DNA from 2 places in the Leifsonia sp. NPDC080035 genome. Region 1 is predicted to be linked to the other one. Evidence: predicted binding sites of a transcription regulator. Region 1 holds the regulator's gene; the other holds the start of a gene.
The links. Region 1 encodes LexA, which represses DNA repair genes until DNA is damaged. Its sites were predicted from a motif close to TCGAACANNTGTTCGA; they were not measured.
Positions count from the first base shown of each region.

Region 2: the regulator LexA is predicted to act here: its motif matches at 3,295-3,310, upstream of AAME72_RS16545 (DUF6504 family protein).

Region 1 covers NZ_CP157390.1:3,979,959-3,985,986, forward strand. Annotated here, with positions in the region: gene hisH (imidazole glycerol phosphate synthase subunit HisH) at 1-135, opposite strand, end outside; gene hisB (imidazoleglycerol-phosphate dehydratase HisB) at 132-734, opposite strand; gene AAME72_RS19295 (histidinol-phosphate transaminase) at 731-1,873, opposite strand; gene AAME72_RS19300 (LysM peptidoglycan-binding domain-containing protein) at 1,953-2,294, opposite strand; gene lexA (transcriptional repressor LexA) at 2,530-3,204, shown strand; gene AAME72_RS19310 (metallopeptidase family protein) at 3,280-3,630, opposite strand; gene metE (5-methyltetrahydropteroyltriglutamate--homocysteine S-methyltransferase) at 3,684-6,028, opposite strand, start outside.
Region 2 covers NZ_CP157390.1:3,408,128-3,414,155, reverse strand. Annotated here, with positions in the region: gene AAME72_RS16565 (cation diffusion facilitator family transporter) at 1-555, shown strand, start outside; gene AAME72_RS16560 (transcriptional regulator) at 622-1,605, shown strand; gene AAME72_RS16555 (VIT1/CCC1 transporter family protein) at 1,602-2,717, shown strand; gene AAME72_RS16550 (DUF1707 domain-containing protein) at 2,748-3,242, opposite strand; gene AAME72_RS16545 (DUF6504 family protein) at 3,345-3,635, shown strand; gene AAME72_RS16540 (DUF3097 domain-containing protein) at 3,687-4,526, shown strand; gene AAME72_RS16535 (hypothetical protein) at 4,630-5,340, shown strand; gene AAME72_RS16530 (DNA polymerase Y family protein) at 5,340-6,028, shown strand, end outside.

The DNA of each region.
Region 1 (6,028 bases):
CAGGCCGTCGGCCTCCTGGGCGCGACGCCGGTTGCCGGTCAGCTCGACGTTCGCTCCGGCCTCCTCCAGCGCCTTGACGGCCGAGTGGACGTTGCCGGTGCCGTAGTCGAAGACGACGACGTCGGGGGCGCTCACAGCGCGCCCTTCGTCGAGGGGATGCCCGAGACCAGCGGGTCCAGCGCCTTCGCCTGCCGGAACGCGCGGGCGAACGCCTTGAACTCCGCCTCGGCGATGTGGTGCGGGTCGCGCCCGCCGACGACGGTGACGTGCGTGGTGATGGCGGCGTTGAAGGAGATCGCCTCGAAGACGTGGCGGACCATCGACCCCGTGAAGTGCCCACCGATCAGGTGCAGCTCGAACCCGGCGGGCTCGCCGCTGTGCACCAGGTAGGGACGGCCGGAGATGTCGACGACGGCCTGCACGAGCGCTTCGTCGAGCGGGACCAGCGCATCCCCGTAGCGGGAGATCCCTGCCTTGTCGCCGAGCGCCTGCCGGATCGCCTGACCGAGCACGATGCCGACGTCCTCGACCGTGTGGTGCACGTCGATGTCGGTGTCCCCGTGCGCACGCACACGCAGGTCGGTGAGCGAGTGCTTCGCGAACGCCGTGAGCAGGTGGTCGTAGAACGGCACCGACGTGGAGATGTCGGAGGAGCCGGTCCCGTCGAGGTCGAGGCTCAGCTCGATGCTCGACTCGCTGGTCTCCCGCTGCAGCGTGGCGGTGCGATTCGTCATGACTGCGAGTTTACTGGGGCCGGGTCGGGCGTCCGCTCCGCGTTCACGGGCACGGGCTCGGGGCGACCGAGCGCGGCGAGGCCCTCGAGGAACGCCGTGGTCTCGGCCTCGGTGCCCGCGGTCACGCGCAGGTGGTTCGGGATGCCGACGTCCCGGATGAGGATGCCGCGCTCCAGGAGCGCCTCGAACACCGCGTGCGGGTCGGCGACGTTCCCGAACAGCACGAAGTTGCTCCCGCTGCGGTGCGGCGTGTAGCCGAGCCGCGCGAGCTCGGAGACCAGGCGGTCGCGCTGGGAGCGGATCTCGCCGACCATCGCCAGCATCTCGTCCGCGTGCGCGAGCGCACCGAGGGCGGCCGCCTGCGTGATGGCCGAGAGGTGGTACGGCAGCCGCACGAGCCGCAGCGCGTCGACGACGGCGGGGTCCGCAGCGAGGTAGCCGACGCGGGCCCCGGCGAACGCGAACGCCTTGCTCATGGTCCGGGAGATCAGCAGCCGCGGACGGCCGGACAGCAGGGTGAGCGCGGACGGCTCGCCCTGCGGCATGAACTCGGCGTACGCCTCGTCCACGATCACGATGCCGCGAGAGGCATCGTAGGCCGCCTCGATCGTGGCGAGGGAGAGCGGCGTGCCCGTCGGATTGTTCGGCGAGCAGAGGATGACGATGTCCGGGTCGTGGCGGGCGATCTCCTCCGCCGCCGTCTCCGGGGACAGCTCGAACTCGGCGTCACGATGGGCGGGGATCCAGCCGGTGCCGGTGCCGGAGGCGAGCAGCGGGTACATCGAGTAGGTCGGGGCGAACCCCAGCAGGCTGCGCCCGGGACCTCCGAAGGCCTGCAGGATGTGCTGCAGCACCTCGTTCGAACCGTTGGCCGCCCAGATGTTCTCGGCGGTGAGGCCGTGACCGAGGTAGCCGGCGAACGCCTCCCGCAGCTCGGTGAACTCCCGGTCCGGGTAGCGGTTGACGCCGCCGACCGCGGCGGCGACCCGCGCGACGATGTCGGCCGCCACGTCCTCGGGCACCGGATGCGTGTTCTCGTTCACGTTCAGCGCGACGGGCACGACCTTCTGCGGTGCACCGTATGGGGTGCGGCCGCGCAGGTCGTCACGAATCGGGAGATCGTCGAGGGAAGTCACCATTCCATGGTAGTCAGCGCCGCCCGGACGTTACGCCGCACGGCGACGCCGCCTGAAAGCCCGCAGCGCAGCTGCAGCACGCTCAGCGCGCGTACTGCACCGGGATGGCGAGGTCCTGGCCCGGAGACACGACGGCCGAGTCGAGTCCGTTCAGGGTGACCAGCTGGGCGATCACGTCGCGCGGGTCGGCATTCGGCGCGATGCGCTCGGCGATGCTCCACAGCGACTCCCCCGAGTCGACCGTGACGTGCTGGAAGGAGACGTGGGTCTGCTCGCCGGAGGCGGCGGCGCCACCACCGTTGAGGGCGAAGACGAAGGCGCCGACGACGATCGGCAGCGCGACGAGCGCGGTGACGACGGCGCGACCGCGGCGGGTGAGACGCAGCCGCACCCGAACGCCGGTAGGCAGTGCAGTGGTGCTCATGGTCGTGACCTCCTCAGGCCTCTTGCGAAGCTGTGTTCCGAATGTATCTTCGAATGTTCGAAACCGCAAGAGCGACGCCGGGGACGAATTCCGCATGAAATCCGAGACACGCTCGAACACATGTTTGTTCTGCCGCTGCATCGTGGATACAGTTTCGATTGTCTGGAGATCAGGTAACCAGGCACCACCGACATTCGGGTCCGCCGGGTGCGGCGACGGTCACGAAGGGACGAGCGTGTCGAACGAGAATCCGGCTCCGAGGGGCACCAGGAGGCGTAAGAACCTCAGCGAGAAGCAGCTCGCCATCCTCGACGTGATCCAGCGCTCCGTCAGCCAGCGCGGCTATCCGCCGAGCATGCGCGAGATCGGCGACGCCGTCGGCCTCTCCTCGCTCTCCTCCGTCACCCACCAGCTGAACCAGCTCGAGCTGAGCGGCTACCTCCGGCGCGACCCGAACCGTCCCCGCGCCCTCGAGATCCTGATCGACCTGCCGTCCGCCGCCGCCCCCGACTTCGAGAACCAGACCCCGGTGGGCGACGCCGCCATGGTCCCGCTCGTCGGCCGGATCGCCGCCGGCGTCCCGATCACCGCTGAGCAGCAGGTGGACGAGGTCTTCCCGCTCCCCCGTCAGCTCGTCGGCAACGGTGAGCTGTTCATGCTCAAGGTGGTCGGCGAGTCGATGATCGACGCGGCCATCTGCGACGGCGACTGGGTCGTCGTCCGCGCGCAGAACACGGCGGAGAACGGCGACATCGTCGCGGCCATGCTCGACGAGGAGGCAACGGTCAAGGTCTTCCGCCAGCGCGACGGCCACACCTGGCTGCTGCCGCGCAACTCGAATTTCGAGCCGATCCTCGGCGACTACTCACAGGTGCTCGGCAAGGTCGTGGCGGTGCTCCGCGCCGTCTGACCCGCCCGCACATTTGCCCCAAATCGTGGCTTCGGCGCGATCTTTCCCACGATTTGGGGCAAATCGCGAGCGGGGCTACGCCCAGCCGAGCTCGCGGAGGCGGTCGTCCGTCAGTCCGAAGTAGTGGCCGATCTCGTGGACGACGGTCACGCGCACCCGCGCGCGCAGCTCTTCGATACTCGAGCAGCTCGCCTCGAGGTTGTTGCGGAACAGCGTGATGCGGTCCGGCAGCTCGCCGAACCCGTAGACGCCGCGCCGCGTCAGCGGGTGCCCGCTGTACAGCCCGAACAGCCTCGGCCGCGCGCCGGGCGGCTGGTCCTGGATGAGGATGGCGACGTTCTCGAGCGGCCGGACCATGTCCTCCGGCAGCGCGTCGAACACCTCGCCCACCAGCGCCTCGAACTCCGCGTCCGTGATCCGCACCATGCGACCATCCTGTCGCACGGCGCGGATCACGGCGCCGATTCAGCGCACAGCGATCAGAGCCGCGCTGCCGCCGACGCCCGGACGCCGCGCGTTGCCTCCACGATGTTCCGCAGCGACGCGACCGTCTCGTCGTAGCCGCGCGTCTTCAGCCCGCAGTCCGGGTTGACCCAGAGCTGGCGTCCCGGGATCGCGCCGAGCGCCGTCTGCAGCAGCTCGGTCACCTCCGCGACAGACGGCACCCGCGGCGAGTGGATGTCGTAGACGCCAGGGCCGATCCCGTGCTCGAAGCCGGAGCGCTGGATGTCGTGCACCACCTCCATGCGGCTGCGCGCCGCCTCGATGCTGGTCACGTCCGCGTCCAGGTTCCGGATCGCGTCGATGACGACGCCGAACTCCGAGTAACAGAGGTGGGTGTGGATCTGCGTGGCGTCCGCCACACCGGAGGTCGCCAGCCGGAACGAGCCGACCGACCACTCCAGGTAGTCCGCCTGGGCCGCGCGCTTCAGCGGCAGCAGCTCTCGCAGTGCCGGCTCGTCCACCTGCACGACGCGGATGCCCGCCGCCTCCAGGTCCGCGATCTCGTCGCGCAGCGCGAGCGCGACCTGCCGCGCGGTCTCGCCGAGCGGCTGGTCGTCGCGCACGAACGACCAGGCGAGGATCGTCACCGGCCCGGTCAGCATCCCCTTGACCGGCTTGGACGTGAGCGACTGCGTGTACGTCGACCAGTCGACCGTGATCGGCTTCGGCCGTGAGACGTCCCCCCACAGGATCGACGGCCGCGTACAGCGCGACCCGTACGACTGCACCCAGCCGTTCTTCGTCACCGCGAAGCCGTCGAGATTCTCCGCGAAGTACTGCACCATGTCGTTGCGTTCCGGCTCGCCGTGCACGATGACGTCGATCCCGATCTCCTCCTGGAGGTCGACGACGCGCTTGATCTCGGCCTGCATCCGCGCGAGGTACTCGGCCTCGGTCAGGGCGCCTGCCGCGAGCTGCGCCCTGGCACGGCGGATGTCGGAGGTCTGCGGGAACGAGCCGATGGTCGTCGTCGGCAGGAACGGCAGGCCGAGGGCCGCCTCCTGGGCCGCCAGCCGGTCTTCGTAGTGTCCGCGACGGAAGTCCGCGCGGGTGAGCGCCGCCTCCCGTTCGCGGACCGCCGGCACCCGCACGCCGGGGGCGCCCGCGCGGTCGGCGAGTGCCGCGGTCGCGGCGCTCAGCTCCGCCTGGATGGCTTCGTGCCCGTCGACGAGCCCGCGCGCGAGCGTCGCGACCTGGGCCACCTTCTGATCGGCGAACGCGAGCCAGCTCTTCAGGCGCGGGTCGAGGTCCGGCTCGTCGTCCACGTCGTGCGGGACGTGCAGCAGCGACGTGGAGGTGGACACCGCGACGTCCGGGCTCAGGGACAGCAGCTCGGTCAGCGCGCCGAACGCCCGCTCCAGGTCGCCGCGCCAGATGTTGTGCCCATCGATCACGCCGCCGACCAGGGTTCTGGTCGCGAGCGCCTCGGCGGTCGCCGCGTCCAGGCCGGTCGGGATGCTTCCGCGCACCAGGTCGAGCGCGATCGCCTCGATGCGTGACGCGGCGAGCACCGGGAGCGCATCGTCCAGGCTCCCGTACGGCGCCGCGACGAACAGCGCGGGCCGCTCGGCGGCCGAGCCGAGTTCCGCGTACGCGCGCCGCGTCGCCTCCAGCACGTCCGCGCGCTCGTCCTCGATGCTCTCGCTGACCAGCGCCGGCTCATCCAGCTGCACCCACGGCGCACCGGCCGCGGCAAGGCGGGCCAGCAGCTCGCGGTACACCGGGAGCAGGTCGGCAAGCCGCGAGAGCGGACGGAATCCATCCGGCGCTTCGTCGGAGGCCTTGCTCAGCAGCAGGAACGTCACGGGGCCGACGATCACCGGGCGGGTGACGAAGCCGGCGTCGCGCGCCTCCTCGAACTGTCGCACGATGCGGTCGGACGCGAGCCGGAAGCGGGTCTCCGGGCCGATCTCCGGCACGAGGTAGTGGTAGTTGGAGTCGAACCACTTGGTCATCTCCAGCGGCGGGTTGTCCCCCTCGCCGCGGGCGATCGTGAAGTAGCCGGCCAAGTCGACGGCGCCGTTCGGGCCGACGAGCCCCGCGAACCGGCTCGGCACCGCGCCGACCGTCACGGCCGCGTCGAGCACCTGGTCGTAGTAGCTGAAGGTCTCCGGGATAGCGGCGTCGTCCCGGCCGAGGCCGAGTGCCGCGAGCCGCTCGCGGGTCTCCGCGCGCAGGGACGCCGCGGTCGCCTCGAGCTGGTCCGCGTCGATGCTCCCCGCCCAGAAGCTCTCGACGGCCTTCTTGAGCTCGCGGCGGCGGCCGATGCGCGGGTATCCGATGATCGTCCCGACCGGGAACGCGGTGCGGGTGGAGGTGT
Region 2 (6,028 bases), 570 kb from region 1:
GTCTCGTTCATGCAGTCCTACCGGCAGGCGCACGCGCTCGCGGACGAGCGGGGCACCAGCACCGTCGAGCACGTGCTCAGCACGTCCAACCCGACCCTGCGGGCCGTGTTCGCGGAGGACGCCGCCGCGCTGATCGGCCTGTTGATCGCGTTCCTCGGCGTGCTGTTGCACGAGCTGACCGGCAACGCGGTGTTCGACGCGCTGGGCTCCATCCTCGTCGGCGTTCTGCTCGCGATCGTCGCCTTCGTGCTCATCGACAGGAACCGGCGCTTCCTGCTCGGCGAGCAGGCGCCGGAGCGCGTGACCCAGGCGGTTCTCGGGATGCTGCTGCGACATCCAGAGGTCAGCTCGGTCAGCTATCTGCACCTGGAGTACGTCGGCCCGGAGCGCGTGTTCCTTGTGGCCGCCGTCGACCTGGTCGGCAACGACAGGGAGTCCGACGTCGCGGACGACCTCTACGCCGTCGAGCAGGAGCTGGAACGCAACGAGCACATCGCCGAGGCGGTGCTCACGCTGTCCCGGCGCGGCCAGCCGACGCTGCGCGCCTCGGAGTAGGGCCACTGCCCGACGCCGCCCCGATTGCGGTCACATTCCGGCCGTTGGGTGCGCGAGACTGGGCGCATGGCCAGCACAGGATCGCGCACGCTGCAGCTCCTCTCGCTGCTCCAGACCCACCGCTATTGGCCGGGCCAGGAGCTCGCCGAGCGGCTCGGCGTCTCTCCGCGCACGCTGCGCAGGGACGTCGACCGGCTCCGCGACCCCGGCTACCCGGTGGATGCGACGCGCGGGGTCGCCGGCGGATACCAGCTGGCGGCGGGCGCCTCCCTGCCACCGCTCGTCGTGGACGACGAGGAGGCCGTCGCTCTCGCGGTGGGACTGCGGACGGCAGCGCAGAGCGGCGTCTCCGGCGTCGAGGAGGCGTCGGTGCGGGCGCTCACGAAGGTGGTCCAGGTGATGCCGCCGAGGCTGCGGCGCCGCGTCGACGCGCTGCGCGTCGCCACGCTCGCCTCCGCACTCCGGCCGGGGCCGGTGGCCGACGCGGCGACGCTGACGACGGTGGCGCAGGCCTGTCGCGATGAGGAGCGGCTGGCGTTCGCGTACACCGCACGCGACGGCGCGGAGACGACCCGCACGGTCGAGCCGCACCGGCTGGTCTCCGTCGGCCGGCGCTGGTATCTGGTCGCCTACGACCTCACCCGCTTCGACTGGCGCAGCTTCCGGCTCGACCGGCTGAGCGATCCGCGGCCGACCGGCGCGCGGTTCCGGCCACGCGCGCTGCCCGCCGAAGACGCGGCCGCCTTCGTGCGCGACGCCCTCGCGGGAGCCGGGGACCCGTTCGTCGTCGACGCGGTGGTGGATGCGCCCCTCGCGCGGGTGCAGGAGGTCATCGGCCGGTGGTCGACGGCCGAGGCCGTCACGGCGACCGAGACACGGGTGCGGATGACCGCGGACACGCCCGAGTGGGCGCTGTTCGGGCTCGCGGCGCTGGGGACGTCGTTCCGCGTCGAGGGCCCGGAGGAGGTCGTCAGGCTCGCGGCGGCGTGGGGCGAGCGCTTCTCCTCGGCGGCGGGCGGCGGCGCGTCGCCTAAGCTAGCTGATCGATGACCGCCGACTCCCCCGCATCCACACCGCCCGGTTCCCCGTCCACCGCCGACATCAAGCGCTGGCGGCGATACCTCGCCGACGAGCGCGCCGAGGCCGCCGTCTACCGCGACCTCGCCGGACGCAGGGAGGGAGAGGAGCGGGAGATCCTCCTCTCGCTCGCCGAGGCGGAGCGGCGGCACGAGCAGCACTGGCTCACCCTGCTCGGCGACCAGGTCGGGCGACCGCTGCGCGGCGACGTCCGCACCAGGATGCTCGGGTTCCTCGCCCGCCGGTTCGGCTCGGTGTTCGTGCTGGCACTTGCCCAGCGGGCGGAGGCGCGTTCGCCGTACGCGGGCGACGCAGACGCGACCCCGAGGATGGCCGCGGACGAGCAGGTGCACGAAGAGGTCGTCCGTGCACTCGCCGCGCGCGGCAGGCAGCGGCTCTCCGGGACGTTCAGGGCCGCGGTCTTCGGCGCGAACGACGGTCTGGTGAGCAACCTCGCGCTCGTGCTCGGCGTCAGCGCGAGCGGGGTGCCGACGCACGTCGTGCTGCTGACCGGCATCTCCGGACTGCTGGCGGGTGCGCTGTCGATGGGCGCCGGCGAGTACGTCTCGGTGCGCTCCCAGCGCGAGCTGCTGGAGGCGTCCAGTCCCAACCCGGCAACGGCGTCCGCGCTGCCGCACCTCGACGTCGATGCGAACGAGCTGACCCTTGTGTACCGCGCCCGCGGGATGAGCCCGGAGGAGGCGCAGCGGCACGCGCACGACGTGCTGTCCACACTCGGCGCGTACACGTCCCCCGTCCCCGTCCAGCCGGCGGGCGCGGAGCCGGACGTCGACGAGCACGAGGCGATCGGCAACGGCTGGAGCGCCGCGCTCTCGAGCTTCTGCTTCTTCGCCTCCGGCGCGCTCATCCCGATCCTGCCGTACCTGTTCGGCCTGACCGGGACGGTCGCGGTCATCGTCTCGGCGCTGCTCGTCGGCCTGGTGCTGCTCGGGACGGGCGCGATCGTCGGACTGCTCTCCGGCGCATCCCCGCTGAAGCGGGCACTGCGCCAGCTCGCGATCGGCTACGGCGCGGCCGCGGCCACCTACATCCTCGGCCTCATCTTCGGCGCCACCCTCGGCTGACCGCCGCGACCTCCGGGTCGAGGCGGGGCGTCAGCGGCGGCGGCCCCCGTCGGCGCCGTACGCGACCGCACCGACGATCGGGATGAGCAGGAACCACAGCCAGCTGTACTGGTATCCCCACGCCATGCCCGTCACGAAGAAGAGGATGAGCGCAACGAACGGAACGACCGAGACGACGACGTAGCCCCAGCGCCCCGGCCGCCTGCGGTACGGCTCGTCCGCCGCGTCGAACGCGGACGCCGACCCGGACGATGCCTCCCCCGCCGCGGCCATCGGCCTCCGGACGGACGGACGCGGGCCCGTGCCGGTCTCCGCATCCAGGTCCAGGGGTCCCGGCAGGTCGGTGAACAGCGGCGCGAGGTCCCCCCTGGTGACCGCCGCGCGGGCCGCCGAGCTGCGGGAGGCGAGCTCCGCGTCCGTGAGCCTGCCCTGCGCCGCGTGGCCCTGCAGGGCCGCGACCGCGCGTTCGCGCTCGTCGTCGCTCAGCCGCAGCGACGCACCGGACGGATCGCTGAAGTCAGTCATGGCGCTCAGTATGGCAGGTGCGCTCCGTCGGCCGGGAGGCTTACACTTCTCTTCGAACATACGTTCGAGCGAACCGCTCGGCACACCAGGAGGAGGCGTCCCATGACCGACATCGACGAGTCCGTCGCGGTGTGGACGACGGACGAGGGCGTCCCCACCCGCCTCGTGTGGCGCGCGACCCGGTACCGGGTCACCGACACCCCGACGGTGTGGGCCGAGATCTGCACGTGGTGGCGCCCGTTCGGCGAGCACCGCTACGGCATCGGCAGCCTGCCGCGGGAGATCGGCGGGTGGCGCTTCCAAGGCACCAGCGACACCGGCGACGCCCACGTCTTCGACGTGCGGCACGATCCCGGCGAGCGCACCTGGCGGCTGGTGCGCGTCTTCGACTGACGGAGCGCCTCCCCCACCCGCCCGCCCGGTTCGCCTAGCCTCCACAGGGTGATGGACGACCGCTACGGAACCGATGTGCTCGCGACGGACTGGCGGAACGCCGGCCGGAAGCCCATTCCCGAGGTGGAGGCGGTGCGCGACCTCGTCGTCGAGGAGGCCGCGACCGGCTTCTGCGGGGCGATCACCCGCCTCGAGGCGCAGACCGTGGAGCTGGAGGACTACTTCGGCAAGAAGCGCGTCTTCCCGCTCTCCGCGGGATTCCTGATCGACGGTTCTCCCGTCCGGCTCGTCGTGCCGAAGGCCGGACGGCAGGGCAGGACGCGCACGGCGTCCGGCTCGTTCGCCGTCGGGGACGCGCCGGCCAGGGTCGCGCGCGCCAGCCGCATCTTCGTCGAGGGCAGGCACGACGCCGAGCTGGTGGAGCGGGTGTGGGGCGACGATCTGCGTGTGGAGGGCGTCGTCGTCGAGTACCTGGAGGGCGTCGACGACCTGGACGCGATCGTGAAGGAGTTCGCGCCAGGACCCGGCCGTCGCATCGGCGTGCTCGTCGACCACCTCGTGCCCGGCTCCAAAGAGAGCCGGATCGCCGAGAAGGTGGCGCGCGGACCGTTCGGGACGCACGTCCTCGTCGTCGGCCACCCCTACATCGACATCTGGCAGGCCGTGAAGCCGGCACGGGTGGGGCTTGCGGCGTGGCCGAGCATCCCGCGTTCGATCGAGTGGAAGCACGGGATCTGCGAGGCGCTCGGCCTGCCGCACGCGTCGCAGGCCGACATCGCGCGGGCGTGGAAGCTCATCCTCTCCCGCGTGAGCACGTACTCGGACCTCGAGCCTGAGCTGCTCGGCCGGGTGGAGCAGCTGATCGACTTCGTGACGGAGCCCGCGGCGTAGCATCGAGGGGCACGTCCGGCGCGCCATCGGCGCGTCTCGAATCGACGCGCGGGAGAGCGTTTAAGCATTTGCCAAGTTCGAACATGTGTTCGAAAATGGAGGCATGTCCCTTGCAGCGCTCCACACCGCGGACCCGGTCGTCGACCGGGCCCAGGTGCACGAGCTGCAGACGCGCATCCGCCAGATGCAGGCGACCAAGCTGGAGAGCCGGTCGCTGCAGACCCACCCGGCCCTGGCGCCGCTGCTGCCCGGCGGCGCACTGAAGGCGGGGGCCGCCTATTCGGTGCTCGGCTCCACCACGCTGCTGATGGCGATGCTCGCCGGCCCGAGCTCGGCGGGCGCGTGGTGCGGGGTGGTCGGGATGCCGGACTTCGGCGCCGAGGCCGCCGGCCGGTTCGGCATCGACCTGGAGCGGCTGGTGCTGGTCCCGCATCCCGGCGATCAGTGGCTGACGGTGACCGCCGCCGTGGTGGACGTGCTCAGCGTGGTCGTGCTCGCCCCGCCCGCCCGCGCGACGGACGGCGACGTCGCCCGGCTGAGCGCTCGGCTGCGCCAGCGGGAGTCGACGCTCGTCGTCGCCGGCGCCTGGCCGCAGGTCGAGGCGACGCTGCGGGTCGCCCGCAGCGGCTGGGACGGGCTCGGCTCCGGGGCGGGCTACCTCTCCGCGCGGCGGGTGACCGTCGAGTCGGCGCCCCGCGGCGGCTCCGGCCCGCGGCGGCGCGCCGAGCTGTGGCTGCCCGCCGTCGACGAGAGCTTCCGCGCGTCCGGCCCCACCCGGCTGGAGGCGGTCGGTCCGATCCAGGGGGTCGGCTGATGCGCGAGGTCACCCGCGCGATCGTGCTCTGGTGCCCGGACTGGCCGGTGATCGCCGCCCGTCAGCACCTCGAACTGCCGGAGGACATCCCGCTCGCGCTCGTGGAGAAGGGGGTGGTCTTCGCCTGCTCGGCCGCCGCGCGCGCCGACGGCGTGAAGCGCGGGCTGCGGATGCGCGAGGCGCAAGCGCGCTGCCCGCAGCTGGAGGTCGTGCCCTACGACCCGGTGCTCGACGCGCGGGCGTTCGACCCGGTGCTGGCCGCGATCGAGGAGATCGCGCCCGGCGTCCAGCCGATGCGGCCAGGAACGTGCGTGCTGCGGGCGCGCGGCCCCGCGCGCTATTACGGCGGCGAGGAGCAGGCGGCGGCCGAGCTGTTGCGCTGCCTGGACGGGTTCGCGCTGACGGAGGCGCGCATCGGGGTGGCCGACGGCCCCTACGCCGCGGAGCAGGCCGCGCGCTCCACCGGCCGCGACCGGGTGCGCATCATCCCTCCCGGCGGCTCCCCCGCCTTCCTCGCGCCGCAGCCGATCGCCCAGCTCGGGCTCGCCGACCTCACCCCCCTTCTGCGACGGCTCGGACTGCACACGCTCGGCGACCTTGCCGCGCTCGGCCGGGTGGATGTGCGCGAGCGCTTCGGCGAGCGGGGTGAGCACGCGCACGACCTCGCGAGCGGGATGGACAGCGCGGG